Regions from separate parts of the Labrys sp. Lb11 genome, predicted to be linked through region 1. Evidence: predicted binding sites of a transcription regulator. Region 1 holds the regulator's gene; the other holds the start of a gene.
The links. Region 1 encodes LexA, which represses DNA repair genes until DNA is damaged. Its sites were predicted from a motif close to TGTTCNNNNTGTGTTCNG; they were not measured.

Region 1 (7,164 bases):
CGGAGCGGTGCTGTCGGTCGAGCGGCGCGCCAGCGGTTCGGCCCGCCTCGTGCTACGCCCGGCAAGCATCGACGGCCTCGCGCCGGCCGACGTGCCGGCGCTGGTCCGCCTGACCGTGCGCAGCGTCGGCGACATATCGCCGGGCGACAGCGTCAGCGTGAAAGCCCTGCTGCGGCCGCCGCCGCCTCCGACCGTGCCCGGCGGCTACGACTTCGCCCGCGACGCCTATTTCGACGGCATCGGCGCCGTCGGCTTTGCCGCGGGCAAGCTCCAGCCGGCCCCTCGGCCCGTGACGATGTCCTGGAGCGAGCGCTTCGCCGCCGGCCTCGATCGGTCCCGCAACGCCCTGACCGATCGCATCGTCGCGGTGATCCCCGGCGAAAACGGCGCCGTCGCCGCCTCGCAGGTGACCGGCAAGCGCGGCCTCATCCCCGAGGACGCCAATGCCGCCCTGCGGGCTGCCGGGCTCTACCATGTCGTCTCGATCTCCGGCCTGCATATGGCCCTGTTCGCCGGCGGCCTGTTCTGGCTGATCCGGGCGCTGCTCGCCCTGTCGTCCCGCATCGCCCTCACCATGCCCCTCAAAGCGCTGGCGGCCATGCTGTCACTGGCGCCGGCCGCCGCCTACACGCTGTTTTCCGGAGCAGAGGTCGCGACCGTGCGCGCCTTCGTCATGACGGCGATCGTGCTGATGGCGGTGGCCCTTGGCCGCAGTGCCGTCACGCGGCGCAATGTCGGGCTCGCCGCCGCCTTCGTGCTGCTGACAACCCCCGAACAGCTGCTGGGGCCGAGCTTCCAGATGTCGTTCGGCGCGGTGGCGATGATGGTGGCCTGGTATGACAGGCCGCGCCGGCCGGGTGCGCGGCCTCCGGCCACGGCCATGGGGCGGATGCTGTCGCGGCTGGGCATCGTCGTCGTCGGCCTCGCCGTCACCACCATCATTGCCTCCCTGGCGACGGCACCGTTCTCGGCCTTCCATTTCCACCGGCTGACGCTGCAGTCCCTGGCGTCGAACTTCATGGCGACGCCGATCGTGTCGCTCCTGATCATGCCTCTGGCCCTGCTGGCGCTGGCGGCCGAGCCCTTCGGCTATGGTGCGCCGCTCTGGTCGGCCATGGGCGTGGCGGTCGGCTGGTTCATGGCCATCGCCCGCATGGTCGCGTCCTGGCCTGGCTCTGAGATCGTCACGCCGCAATTCTCGGCCGCCGCCCTGGCCGCGTTCTCCGCCGGAATCGTGCTGCTGGCCATCCTGCGCACGCGTCTCGCCCTGGTCGCCATGTTGCCGCTGGCGGCCGGCAGCGCCCTGGCCACGATCGACGCACGTCCCGTCGCCATCATCGGCGCCAACGGCTATGCCGCGCTGGTGCGCGACGGTGCGACCCTGTCGACGATCGGCAGCCGGCGCGACGCCTTCAATCAGCGCGAATGGCTGCTGGCCTTGGGTGACGGCCGCAACCTGGAAGACCCGACGCTGACGGCGGCTGTGCGCTGCGACAAGGAGGGTTGCTCGGCGCCTCTGGGCAAGGGACGGTTCCTGGTGCTCGACCGCACCGTCAACGCCATCGAGGAGGATTGCGGCCGGGTCGCCATCCTGGTCTCGCCCCTGCCGGTCCCGGCGCGCTGCAAGGCTGCGGGGCTGGTGCTGGACCGGACATCCATCCGCGCCGCCGGTTCCCTCGCCATCTATGACGACGGCCCGACGCCGGACACCGGCGAGCCGCGCTGGCGCATCGTCACGGCGCGTGAGGCCGGCGGCGACAGGCCCTGGGCGCCGGCTCCCCCGCGCCCCAAGCCGCCGCCTGATACGCAGGAGGAGAAAAGCGAAGCTGCCCCCGACGAGGCGCCTGCCCGGGACGAGGCCTTGCCTCAGTAGCGGCGGAACAAACCGACCAGCTTGCCCTGGATGCGCACGCGGTCGGGGCCGAAGATGCGGGTCTCATACGCCGGGTTGGCGGCCTCCAGCGCGATCGAGGCGCCGCGACGGCGCAAGCGCTTGAGGGTGGCTTCCTCGTCATCGATCAGCGCCACCACGATATCGCCGGTCTCGGCATTGTCCTGGCGCCGGATCAGCACCGTGTCGTTGTCGAAGATACCGGCCTCGATCATCGAATCGCCACGGACCTCCAGGGCGAAATGCTCGCCCGCCGACAGCATCTCCGGCGGCACGCTGATCGTATGGCTCTTGCTCTGGATCGCCGAGACCGGCGTGCCGGCAGCGATCCGGCCCATCACCGGGATCATCACCGAACGCGCGGCGTCCTCGTCCAGGGCCGGCGGGGGAGCGGCTCGCACCCGCCCGAGATTGCCTTCGATGACATTGGGCCGGAAGCCGCGCGGGGCCGACACTGTGGTGAGGCCCGGTACCGAGGATTCGGGCAGCTTCACGACCTCCAACGCCCGTGCCCGGTTGGGCAGGCGGCGGATGAAGCCGCGCTCCTCCAGCGCCATGATCAGACGATGAATGCCGGACTTGGAGCGAAGATCGAGCGCGTCCTTCATTTCGTCGAAGGAGGGGGGAACGCCCTGCTCCTTCAGCCGCTCGTGGATGAAGCGCAGCAATTCGTGTTGTTTCTTCGTCAGCATGGGCGTTCCCGGCGCGGAGGCAGCGAATCAACTGGTGAATCGCCAAACAAACCATGAACAGTGCTACATGTTCGCACTGTGTTCCGCAACCATGAACTTCCGGTAAAGACGATCAGTAGCCGGCGGCGCGAAGATCGATGATCTCGCAGGCATCGCCGGCATGTGCCGCAGCGGCATGGGGCGGCCGGATGGCGAGGCAGTCGGAGCCGGCGAGCACGGCAACCATGGACGAATCCTGCACGGCCGATGGTGTCACCATCGGCAGGTTCGTCGCTGCGTCAAGCGTGAAGGTCGCACGCAGATAGTCTTCGCGCAGATCGTTGGCCGGCCAGTCCACGGCGAAACGGGCCGGACGACGCGGCAATGTCCGGTCGGCGCGGCCGGCGAGGGCACGGATCAGCGGCGTCAGGAACAGCACGCCGCAGACGATCGCCGAGACCGGATTGCCGGGAAGGCCGAGGATGCGCATGGCGCCGAGGCTGCCGTGCATCATCGGCTTGCCCGGCCGCATGGCGATCTTCCAGAAGCCGAGCTGCATGCCTTCGCGGGTGAGGGCGGCCTGCACGAGGTCGCGGTCGCCGACCGAGGCGCCGCCGATGGTGACGAGCACGTCGGCCCCGGCGTCGCGTGCGCGCCGGATCGCCGCCTCGATCTCCGCCAGGCTGTCGCCGGCAATGCCGAGGTCGATCACCGCCGCGCCCTCGGCTTCCGCCATCGCGGCCAGGGCGAAATTGTTGGAGGCGACGATCTGATGCGGGCCGACGCTGGTGCCGGGCAGGACCAGTTCGTCACCGGTGGCGAGGATGGCGACGCGGGGCCTGCGATGGACCGGAACGGTTGCGTGACCGGTGGCGGCGGCGAGCGCCAGATCGCGCGGGCCGAGGCGGGTGCCGGCGACCAGCGCCGTGTCGCCGTCGCGGAAATCGAGGCCGCGGCGGCGAATGTTCTGGCCGGGCCTGGCCGCGGCGGTCAGCGTGACGGTATCGCCCTCGCGCCGCGTGTTTTCCTGGATCAGCACGGTGTCCGCGTCGGCGGGCACCGGGGCGCCGGTGAAGATGCGCACGGTTTCGCCAGGGCCGAACGTACCGGCGAAGGCGTGGCCGGCCGCGCTCTCGCCGACGACCTTCAGCCGCGCCCCGGCCGCCGCATCCGCCGCCCGCAGCGCATAGCCGTCCATGGCGGAGGCGTCGAAGCCGGGCTGGGTGCGCCGCGACGCCAGCGGCTCGGCCAGGACCCGGCCGCGCGCCTGCGGCAGCGGCGCCGGCTCGGCCGGCAGCGCCGATACGCCGTCCAGGACCTGCGCCAGCGCGGCCGAGACCGCGAGAAGTTCCGTCATGCCTCTGCCCGCCATTCGCCCGACTTGCCGCCGTGTTTCTCCAGGAGGCGGATGCCCTCGATCCGCATGCCGCGGTCGACTGCCTTGATCATGTCGTAGATGGTCAGGCAAGCCACGGAGACGGCGGTCAGCGCCTCCATCTCGACACCGGTCTGGCCGGCCACCTTGACGCTGGCGGTGACGCGCAAGCCGGGCAGATCCGGCTCCGGCTCGATCTCGACCGTCACCTTGGAGAGCAGCAGCGGATGGCAGAGCGGGATCAGCTCGTGGGTGCGCTTGGCGGCCATGATGCCGGCGATGCGGGCCGTGCCCAGCACGTCGCCCTTCTTGGCGTTGCCGGCACGCACCAGCTCGAGTGTCGCGGCCTGCATCACCACGCGGCCCTCGGCGACCGCGAGGCGGGTGGTGGCGGGCTTGTCCGACACGTCGACCATGGCAGCCTCGCCGGAGGTGCCGATATGGGTGAGGCCGCTCACGTCGCCTCCGCCTGGCGCTGAAGCAGCGCCTTGGTTGCCGCGGTCACGTCCGCCTGGCGCATCAGGCTTTCGCCGACCAGGAACGTGCCGACGCCGACGCGCCGCAGCCGGGCGATGTCGGCAGGCGTGAAGATGCCGCTCTCGCCGATCAGGAGACGATCGTCCGGCACCCGCGGCGCCAGTTCCTCCGTCACTTCAAGTCTTGTCTCGAACGTCTTGAGATTGCGATTGTTGATGCCGATCATGTGCACGTCGAGCGTCAGGGCGCGGTCGAGCTCGGCGCCATCGTGCACCTCGCAGAGGACGTCGAGCGACCAGTCCTTCGCCGCGGCAACGAGGCTGCCGGCCTCGGCGTCGGTGACGCTGGCCATGATGATCAGGACGCAGTCCGCGCCCCAGGCGCGTGCCTCCACCACCTGATAGGGATCGTAGAGGAAGTCCTTGCGCAAGGCGGGCAGGGCCACCGCGGCGCGGGCGGCGGTGAGAAAGCCAGGGCTGCCCTGGAAGGATGGCGCGTCGGTCAGCACCGACAGGCAGGCCGCTCCGCCAGCCTCGTAGGCCCGGGCCAGCGCCGGCGGGTCGAAGTCGGCCCGGATCAGGCCCTTGGACGGACTGGCCTTCTTGATCTCGGCGATCAGCGCGGTCTCGCCCTGCGCGAGCTTGGCCGCCAGGGCGGCGGCGAAGCCGCGCACCGGCGGGGCCGCCTGCGCTGCCTTGATCAACTCCGGCAGAGGCAGCGCCGCCTTGGCGGCCTCGATCTCGCGGCGCTTGTAGATCTCGATGGTTTTGAGGATGTCGGCCATCGGTCACTCGTTCGAGATGTGGATCAGGCGCTCCAGAGCGCCCTCGGCGCGGCCATGGTCGATGGAGGCGGCCGCCATGGCCACGCCGTCGGCGAGGGTGGCGGCCCGGCCGGCGACCATCAGCGCTGCGGCGGCGTTGAGCACGGCGATATCGCGATAGGGCGTCTGCTCGCCGGCGAGGACCGCGCGCAGGGCCAGGGCATTGTGGGCGCCGTCGCCGCCCTTGAGGTCGGCCGGCTCGGCACGGCGCAGGCCGACTTCTTCCGGATCGATGGTGAACCGGGTGACCTTGCCGTCCTCCAGAGAGACCGCGTCGGTCGGGCCCGTGGTGGTGATCTCGTCGAGGCCGTCCGAGCCGTGGACGGCGATGACGCGGACCGAGCCGAGCGTTTGCAGCACCTCCACCAGCGGCTCCAGCCAATGCGCCGAGAACACGCCGAGGAGCTGGCGCCTGACGCCCGCCGGGTTGGAGCAGGGCCCGAGCAGGTTGAAGATCGTGCGGGTGCCGAGCTCGACCCGCGTGGGGCCGACATGCTTCATCGCCCCGTGATGGGCCGGCGCGAACATGAAGCCGAGGCCGGCCTCGGCGATGCAGCGCGAGATCTGCTGCGGCGTCAGATCGATCTTGACGCCCAGCGCCATCAGCACGTCCGCGGCGCCGGACCGGGACGACAGAGCCCGATTGCCATGCTTGGCGACCTTGACGCCAGCGCCGGCGACGATCAGCGCCGCGGCGGTCGAGACATTGTAGGAGCCGGAGGCGTCCCCGCCCGTGCCGACGATGTCGATCGCCTCGTCGGGGGCCGAGACCGGCGTCATCTTGGCGCGCATGGCGGTGACCGCGCCGGCGATTTCGTCCGGCGTCTCGCCGCGCACCCTGAGCGCCATCAGGAAGCCGCCGATCTGCGAGGGCGTCGCCTGGCCGGAGAGCAGCAGGTCGAACGCCTCCGCCGCCTCGGCGCGCGTGAGGGAGCGGGCGGCGGCAGTGCCGATGAAGGGCTTGAATCCGTCCATCACGCAGCGCCGCGATGCTTGCGGTTCCAGTCCGCGGCCAGATCCAGGAAGTTCTGGACGATACGGTGGCCGTGCTCGGACATGATCGATTCGGGATGGAACTGCACGCCGTGCACCGGGGCGCGGCGATGCGACATGCCCATGACGAGGCCGTCCTCGGTTTCCGCCGTCACCTCCAGATCCTCGGGCAGCGTGTCGCGCTCGACGATCAGGGAGTGGTAGCGCGTGGCCTTGAACGGGCCGTTGATGCCGCGAAACACGCCGCCGCCCTCGTGACGGATCTCGGAGAGCTTGCCGTGCATCGGCAGCGGCGCCCGCGCCACCGTGGCCCCGAACACCTGGCCGATGGCCTGGTGGCCGAGGCAGACGCCGAACAGCGGCGTATGGCCGGTGGCCTTCTCGATCAGCTCGCAGCAGATGCCGCCGCCGCTGTCGGGCGTGCCCGGGCCGGGCGAAAGCACGATGGCGTCCGGCCCCGCGGCCAGCACGGCATCGGCCGTCACCGCGTCGTTGCGATGCACCGTCACCTCGCATCCGAGCTGGCCGATATAGTGCCAGAGGTTCCAGGTGAAGCTGTCATAGTTGTCGATCAGCGTCACGGTGGTCATGGCACGGGCCTCCTCGGCACGGATGCGGGGTGGAAAGGCATCGTCGGATGCCGGAGGACAGCACTAGGGCGCGGAGGAGGGGCGGGTCAAGCGGAGGCATGCGCCGACGGGCGCGATCGCGCCGGCACGGACCGTTCCGGAGTGGCGTGCCCCGCCAAAGCCGCCGAGCCGACATAATTTCTCGCCCTGCAGCTGCGAACCTGCCGGTCCTTGTTCGGAACGTGTCGAGCCGGAGGGCAGCGATGAAAGCTTACCAGAAACTGCAGCGCTACTGGGCCGCCGCCGACCCGGCCGTGCCGAGCGCTGCGGTGGACGAGCGAGACGTCGCGTCTCTCGAAGGCCGA
Region 2 (7,164 bases), on a different contig from region 1:
CCATGTCGCCACGGTCCGGCTGTCGCCGCTCGGCATCCGGATGCTGAAGGCTGTCAGTCCGCCCTTCGTGCGCGGTGCGACGCGGATCGAGGAGACGGCGGATGCCAGGGGCTGGCGGCGCGCCACGCTGCCGGTGGGGCCGGCGCACGAAGCGGCATTCGATCTGCTTCGCCTGGGCGCCGAGATCGAGGTTCTCGATCCACCGGAGGTTCGCTCCGCCATGGAGAGGGCCATATCCGGGCTGGCGGAACTCTATGCACGAGGGCAGGGTGCGGCGGAGGATCGGGAACAGTCCGCCGAAGGCGACGCCCCGCCGGCTTGACGTGCTTCGGAGTTGTCGCCGGAATCACGCATGATCGTCGCCGGCCGATCGCCGGCCGCGGTTGGATGGTGGCCGTTTGTCAGGGAGAGTGGTGATGACGCGGAAGCCTTGGAGCGTTGAGGCGGGCGGCGACCCAGGCAGGGGCCGCGGCCGCGGCCTTGCCCGCCGGCTGTCCGCGGTAGCGAGGGCAGGCTGATGGCGCCCGTCATTGTGGATCCCGCCGGGATCCGCGAGTTTGCCGATGCCGCCGGCTTCCACGCATGGCTCGGCGAGCATCACGCCACGGCCGGCGAGATCTGGATCAAGATCCACAAGGTCGGCTCGGGACTGCCCTCGATCACGCCGCGGGAGGCCATCGACGTGGCGCTGTGCTGGGGCTGGATCGATGCGATCCGCAAGGCTTTCGACGATACCAGCTATCTGCAGCGCTACACCCCGCGCGGGCGCAAGAGCATCTGGAGCCGCATCAACGTCGACAACGTCGCCCGGCTGATCGCCGAGGGGCGGATGACCGAGCACGGATTGAGGCAGGTCGAGGCCGCCAAGGCCGACGGGCGCTGGGACCGTGCCTATCAGGGCGGCAAGGACATGACGATCCCCGACGACCTCCAGGCCGCCATCGACGCCGTTCCGGAAGCCAGGGCCATGCTGGCCAGGCTCAGCGCCCAGAACCGCTTCGCGCTGGCCTTCCGCACCCGCAATATGAAGACCGAAGCCGGGCGCCGGAAGAAGATCGAGACCTTCGTCGCCATGCTGAAGCGCGGCGAGACGATCTATCCGCAGGGAAAGTGACGACCGGAGGGACCGGGCATGCTGACGGTATGGGGCCGCAAGACGTCGTCCAATGTCCAGGCCCTGATGTGGGCCATCGGCGAGCTCGGGCTGGCGTTCGAGCGCCACGACATCGGCCATGTCCATGGCGGCAACGATACACCGGAGTTCCTGGCGATGAACCCGAACGGCGCGATCCCCGTCCTGCGGGACGGGGACGGTGAGCCGCTTTGGGAGACCGGCGCGATCCTGCGCTACCTCGCCGGACGCTACGGTGCGGCTCCGTTCTGGCCGGTCGAGGGCGCGGCACGGACGCATGTCGACAAATGGACCGAGTGGGCCAAGATCAACATCGCCATGGCCTTCACGGGGCCGATCTTCTGGCGGGTGGTGCGGACGGCGCCGCGGGAGCGGGACGAGGCGGCGATCCGGCGGGCGATCGAGGCGCTCGGCCGCAAGCTCGACATCGCCGAGACCAATCTCGAGCGCCACGCCTTCCTGGCCGGCGACGACTTCAGCCTGGCCGACATCCAGTTCGGCCATGTGCTCTACCGCTATTACGACATCGCCATCGCGCGGCCGGATCATCCGGCCCTGCGGCGCTATTATGACCGGCTCGCCGGGCGGGCGCCCTTCCGCGAGCACGTCATGATTTCGTACGAGGCCCTGCGTGCCCGCTGAGGGCGGCGAAAGACGCGAAGGGTAATTTCCAGGTGTCGAACGGGCCGGCCGGGCCGTGCTCCCCGCCGGGTGGCGGGTCGGCGCAGCCTCGTCGTCGAGCATGAAGGCGAGGCTGCGGCTCTCGGGCCGCTGTTCTTTTGCTTGAAATGTTCTTGTTTTGTTCTATCATCGCCTTTCATCAACGTCAGAAGCTCAATGCCGGGGAGGGCGGTTCGATGATGCAGGGCAATGGGTCGAAGCCGGAAGGAAGGAGAGGTCGGACAGGACGCCGCCGCGCCTATGCGATCGCCTATTTCCTCGCGATCCTGCCGGATCGGGAGACGGCCGGGCACATCGACAGGACCGCGGCCGACCTGAGGCGCCGCTACGGGCTGAGGCGGCCGGCGATCGGCGCGGAGCGTTATCACATCACGCTCTCCGGGGCTTCGCGGGCGGGTGAGGCGGAGTCCGATTTCGTCGGGCGCGTGGCGCGCGCCATCCAGGCGATTTCGGTGCCGCGCTTCGCGGTCTGCCTCGACCAGGCCTTGAGCTATTCCGAGTATGCGGCGAGGCATCCCTTCGTGCTGCAGCCGAGCGAGGAACTGCCGGCGCTCCACGCGTTCCGAGCCGAGCTCTGCCTGTCGCTGAAGAGTGCCGGCCTGCAGGTCAGCGCGCCGCGGCCGCCCCATCTCACCCTGCTCTATGACGAGAACCACGTGCCGGCCACCGCGATACGGCCGATCCACTGGACCGTCGAGGATTTCGTCCTGATCCGCAGCTGGCAGGGCCTGTCGCGCTATGACGAGCTCGGGCGCTGGCCGCTGCATCCGCTTGGCGCGGGGCGTCCAGGCCGGGCAACCGGCAGCGAAACCGTCGGATCGGCTTGACCCGGTCCCCGGGGGCGCCCCGATAAGGCGGAGACCAACACTGGATGAGGTGAGTCGTGAGGTCTTCCGCCCGGTCCTTCAGCCCCTCCGAAGCCGCCGCGCGGCTCGGGGTCTCCGTCAAGGCGCTTCGACTTTACGAAGAGCAGGGCCTGATCGCCCCGGTGCGCACGGCGGCCGGATGGCGAGCCTATGGTCCGCAGGCCATGGCGCGGGCGGCGGAGATCGTCGCGCTGCGCGCGGTCGGCCTCGGTCTCGCCGACATCGCGTCCGTTCTGGCCGGCGAGGCGCAGGCGCTGGCGCCGACCCTGGCCCGGCATCAGGCGGTCCTGGAAGACCGGATCCGGGATCTCGCCCGCGCCGTCGCGAAAGTGCGGGAGCTCCGGTCCGGGCTCGCGCAGGCCAATGTGCCGCCTCCTGGCGGGCTGGAGCGGAGCACGCCTCGGAGCACCGGGCTCCGTGTCGCCTTCGACTTGCCCTGGCCCTGGGGCGGCGAGCGGTTCGAGCTGCGGGACGTCCGGGCGCTGACCTACGTTGTCGGCCCGCTCGGCAGCGGCAAGACCCGGCTGGCCCGGCGCCTGGCCGAGACCCTGCCCGGCGCCGCCTTCCTGGGTCTTGACCGCTCGGCGGATGGCGGGGCGGCGGTCCGGTCCCGGCTCGATGCCGATCCTTCTCTGAAGACGCGGGTCGAGCGGACGCTGGGCCGGCTCGCCGAGGACGGCGCCGCGGTGTCGGAGGCTCTGGTGGCGCTGCTCGCCGGGCTGGAGGCCGAGGGATCCGCCGCTCTCGTCGTCGACCTGGTGGAGCAGGGGCTGGATCGGGCCACGCAGGCGGCCTTGGCGGCGCATCTGCGGCGCCGCGGAGCGACCGGTCGCCCGCTCTTTCTGCTCACCCGGTCCTGCGTGATCCTGGATCTGGCCGCGGTCGGTCCGAACGAAACGATCATCCTGTGCCCGGCCAACCACAGTCCGCCGATTCCGGTCGATCCATGTCCCGGCGCGCCCGGCTACGAGGCCGTCGCCACCTGCCTGGCCCCGCCCGAGGTGCGGGCGCGGACGGAGGGCGTCGTCGCATGGCGGCCGCAAGCGGCATAGGGCCTGTGGCCGGCTCGGATTTCCGCGAGGCCCGGCAGTCGGGTGGCAGCCGCGAACGCGAAGGGCGCCCCGGCCCGGCCTCCCGGCGGGGCGCCCTTGCCGGCGCAGCTTGTCAGCCGTGATGGGACGAGGCGATCGGCACTTCCTGGCCCTGGGCGTCGTAGAGCTTGCCGTTCAGGAAGTAGTCGCCGTCATGCAGCGGGGCGATGTCCTGGTAGCGCAGGATGCGCTCGGTTCCGGCGGCGATGACCGAGGGCTGGTCCGGCGTGCCGGCCCGCAGGTGGTTGAACAACAGATTCAGCGAGATCGCCATCAGGGCCGCCGAGCTGATGCCCGAGTGGAAGATGGTGGCGAACCAGCTGGGGAAGTGTTCGTAGAACTGCGGCACCGCGATCGGGATCATGCCGAAGCCGATCGACGTGGCCACGATGATCAGGTTCATGTTGTTGGCGTAGTCGACCTTGGCGAGCGAGCGGATGCCGCTGGCCGCCACGGTGCCGAACAGGACGAGGCCGGCGCCGCCGAGGACCGACGGCGGCACGGAGGCGATCACGCGCCCCATCACCGGCAGCAGGCCGAGCGCCACCAGGATCAGGCCGCCGGTGGCCACGACGATGCGGCTCTTGATGCCGGTGACCGCGATCAGGCCGACATTCTGGGCAAAGGCGCTCTGGGTGAAGGAGCCGAAGATCGGCGCCAGCGTGCTGGAGAGCATGTCGGCGCGCAGGCCGTCGCCGAGGCGGCGCGAGTCGACCTTGGTGCCGATGATCTCGCCGACGGCCAGGATGTCGGCGGAGGTCTCCACCAGCGTGACGATGATGACGATGAACATCGACACGATGGCGGCGATGCTGAAGGTCGGCAGACCGAAATGGAACAGGGTCGGCAGCGCCACGGTCGGTCCCTGGGCCACCCTGGAGAAGTCGGTCATGCCCAGGGCGACGGCGACGACGGTGCCGATCACCATGGCCAGGAGGATGGACAGGCGCGAGATCATGCCGCTGCCCAGCTTGCTCAAGAGCAGCACGACGGCGAGCGTGAAGGCGGCGAGGCCGATATTGGCGACGCTGCCATAGTCGGGCGCGCTCGAGTTGCCGCCCATGGCCCAGCGTGCGGCGACCGGCATCAGCGTCAGGCCGATCGTGGTGATGACGATGCCGGTGACCAGCGGCGGGAAGAACTGGATGATCCGCGAGAACACCGGCGTGATCAGCAGGCCGATGAAGGCGGAGACCATCACCGCGCCGAGCACGGCCGGAAGCCCGCCGCCGTCCTTGGCGGTGACGATCGCGATCATGGTGGCGACACCGGCGAAGGAAACCCCCTGCACCAGCGGCAGCCGGCAGCCGAAGAAGGGCAGGCCCATGGTCTGCAGGATGGTCGCCATGCCGCCAGCAAACAGGGAGGCGGTGACCAGGAGGCCGATCTCGGCGGGCGCCAGGCCGGCGGCCTGGCCGATGATCAGGGGAACGGCGACGATGCCGCCATACATGGTGAGGACGTGTTGCAGGCCGTAGGCCAGGTTGGCCCCGATGCCGAGATTCACATCCTCGGGCCGCTGCGCCTCGATGGCAGCGGGCGATGCCGTTGTCGAAGTCAAACCGGTTTCTCCCCTTGCTCGTTCTGCGTCGATGGACTGACAATCGTCGGACAGGCCGCGACGCGGCGGGAGGCGGCCGCACGCCCTGCGGCAGGCAGGACGGCAGGGCCAGCTTCGGGCGCCCGCATCGCACAATCACTTGCCGCGGCGGCCACATCGGCCGTGCCGGCATAGGCATGACAATCGTTGCCGCCCGCCCTACGGGGCGGTCATGGGCGGCAGGCAGGGGACCGGACGCTGCCGGCCCAAAGTCGATGGGGAGCCCCGGCCATCCGGGGTATCAGGCGCGGCGTTCCGGCCTCCCATTGCCAGCGTGAACTCGACAAGCGGTCGACGCCTTTGTTGGTGTCATCATTCCGCAACGGCTGTCGGCGCAGAAGGGGCGCGCCGCGCGAAGCACTTGCTTGCAGAATGGGAAAATCCGAGGCATCGCCCCGGATCCTCGGCCCGTGTTTTCCGCCTCGGCCAAGCCGGATGATCGCGGCCATGGCGCCGGGCGCCGACGGTGCCGCAGCGGGGCATGGCCCACCATAGCGCAATGCCTGCGCCGGCGCATCCACCGTCTCCCAACCCGCGGGGCTGGCGAGCCCGGCACCGCCGGCCTGCTTTGGCAGGAGTCGCCGCGCCGAGGTGTAACATGTGGAAAGCGCGGCAAGCCCGGCCTGACCGGGGATTTCATCGGCGCGCCGATGCCGGTATGCAAGGGCTGCCGAATTCGCACCGACTCGGCGACAGCCACGCCCGAGCCGGAGGAGGCGGATGAAGATCGAGATCGAGATGGGCAGCGTCTCCGCCCCGGGCGGAGCCGGTGGGCCGGCGATGCTCGATATCGAGGAACTGCTGGCTACGCGCCTGTTGGTGCAGGGCAATTCCGGCTCCGGCAAATCGCATCTGCTGCGCCGCCTGCTGGAGCAGAGCGCCCCGCATGTCCAGCAGGTGATCATCGACCCCGAGGGCGAGTTCGCCGGCCTGGCCGAGCGGTACGGCCATGTGGTCGTCGACGCCGACCGCGGCGTCGCCGAGCTCGAGACCATTGCGGGGCGCGTGCGCCAGCACAGGGTTTCGGCCGTCGTCAACCTGGAGAGCCTCGACGCGGAAAAGCAGATGCGCGCGGCGGCGGTGTTCCTCAACGCTCTCTTCGACGCCGAGCGCGACCACTGGTATCCGATGCTGGTCGTGGTCGACGAGGCGCAGCTGTTCGCCCCCTCCGTCTCCGGCGATGTCGGCGAGGAGGTGCGCAAGCTCTCGCTCGGCGCCATGACCAACCTGATGTGCCGCGGCCGCAAGCGCGGCCTCGCCGGCATCATCGCCACCCAGCGCCTGGCCAAGCTGGCCAAGAACGTGGCGGCCGAGGCCTCCAACTTCCTGATGGGCCGCACCTTCCTCGACATCGACATGGCCCGCGCCGCCGACCTGCTCGGCCTCGACCGGCGCCAGGCCGAGACCTTCCGCGAATTGCAGCGCGGCCATTTCGTCGCCCTCGGGCCGGCGATCTCGCGGCGCCCGCTGCCGATCAAGGTCGGGCCGGTGGAGACGCAGGTGCGTGCCGCGGCGCCGAAGCTGACGCCGCTCCCGGAGCAGCCTTCCGAAAGCGCCCGCGAGTTGATCCTGGCGCCGGTGCCGGCTGCGCCGGCGCGCGCTCCGGCGGAGCGGCGGCCGGTCGCGCCGCCGCTGTCGACCAACCAGATCCTGGAGCAGGTGGTGCGCAACCGCCCGGCCTCCGCGCCCGCGGAAGAGGGGCCGGTCATGCCGCCCGCCGAGCGCGAGGCGCTGTTCCGCCGGCTGGCGCGCGAGATGATGCTGGAACCGCAGGCGCATTTCCGGCCCGAAGCC

Region 2: a site for LexA is predicted at 1,922-1,939, ahead of AC27L4_RS31980 (2'-5' RNA ligase family protein). Genes of this name have one in related genera too.

The regions. Positions count from the first base shown of each region.
Region 1 is NZ_BAAJOT010000005.1:250,123-257,286, forward strand. Features, by position in the region: gene AC27L4_RS19795 (ComEC/Rec2 family competence protein) at 1-1,873, shown strand, start outside; gene lexA (transcriptional repressor LexA) at 1,867-2,583, opposite strand; gene AC27L4_RS19805 (molybdopterin molybdotransferase MoeA) at 2,696-3,919, opposite strand; gene moaC (cyclic pyranopterin monophosphate synthase MoaC) at 3,916-4,395, opposite strand; gene trpC (indole-3-glycerol phosphate synthase TrpC) at 4,392-5,198, opposite strand; gene trpD (anthranilate phosphoribosyltransferase) at 5,202-6,212, opposite strand; gene AC27L4_RS19825 (anthranilate synthase component II) at 6,212-6,820, opposite strand; gene AC27L4_RS19830 (SMI1/KNR4 family protein) at 7,063-7,164, shown strand, end outside.
Region 2 is NZ_BAAJOT010000011.1:68,376-75,539, reverse strand. Features, by position in the region: gene AC27L4_RS31995 (helix-turn-helix transcriptional regulator) at 1-322, shown strand, start outside; gene AC27L4_RS31990 (YdeI/OmpD-associated family protein) at 518-1,114, shown strand; gene AC27L4_RS31985 (glutathione S-transferase family protein) at 1,133-1,774, shown strand; gene AC27L4_RS31980 (2'-5' RNA ligase family protein) at 1,990-2,640, shown strand; gene AC27L4_RS31975 (MerR family transcriptional regulator) at 2,697-3,731, shown strand; gene AC27L4_RS31970 (nucleobase:cation symporter-2 family protein) at 3,844-5,331, opposite strand; gene AC27L4_RS31965 (ATP-binding protein) at 6,091-7,164, shown strand, end outside.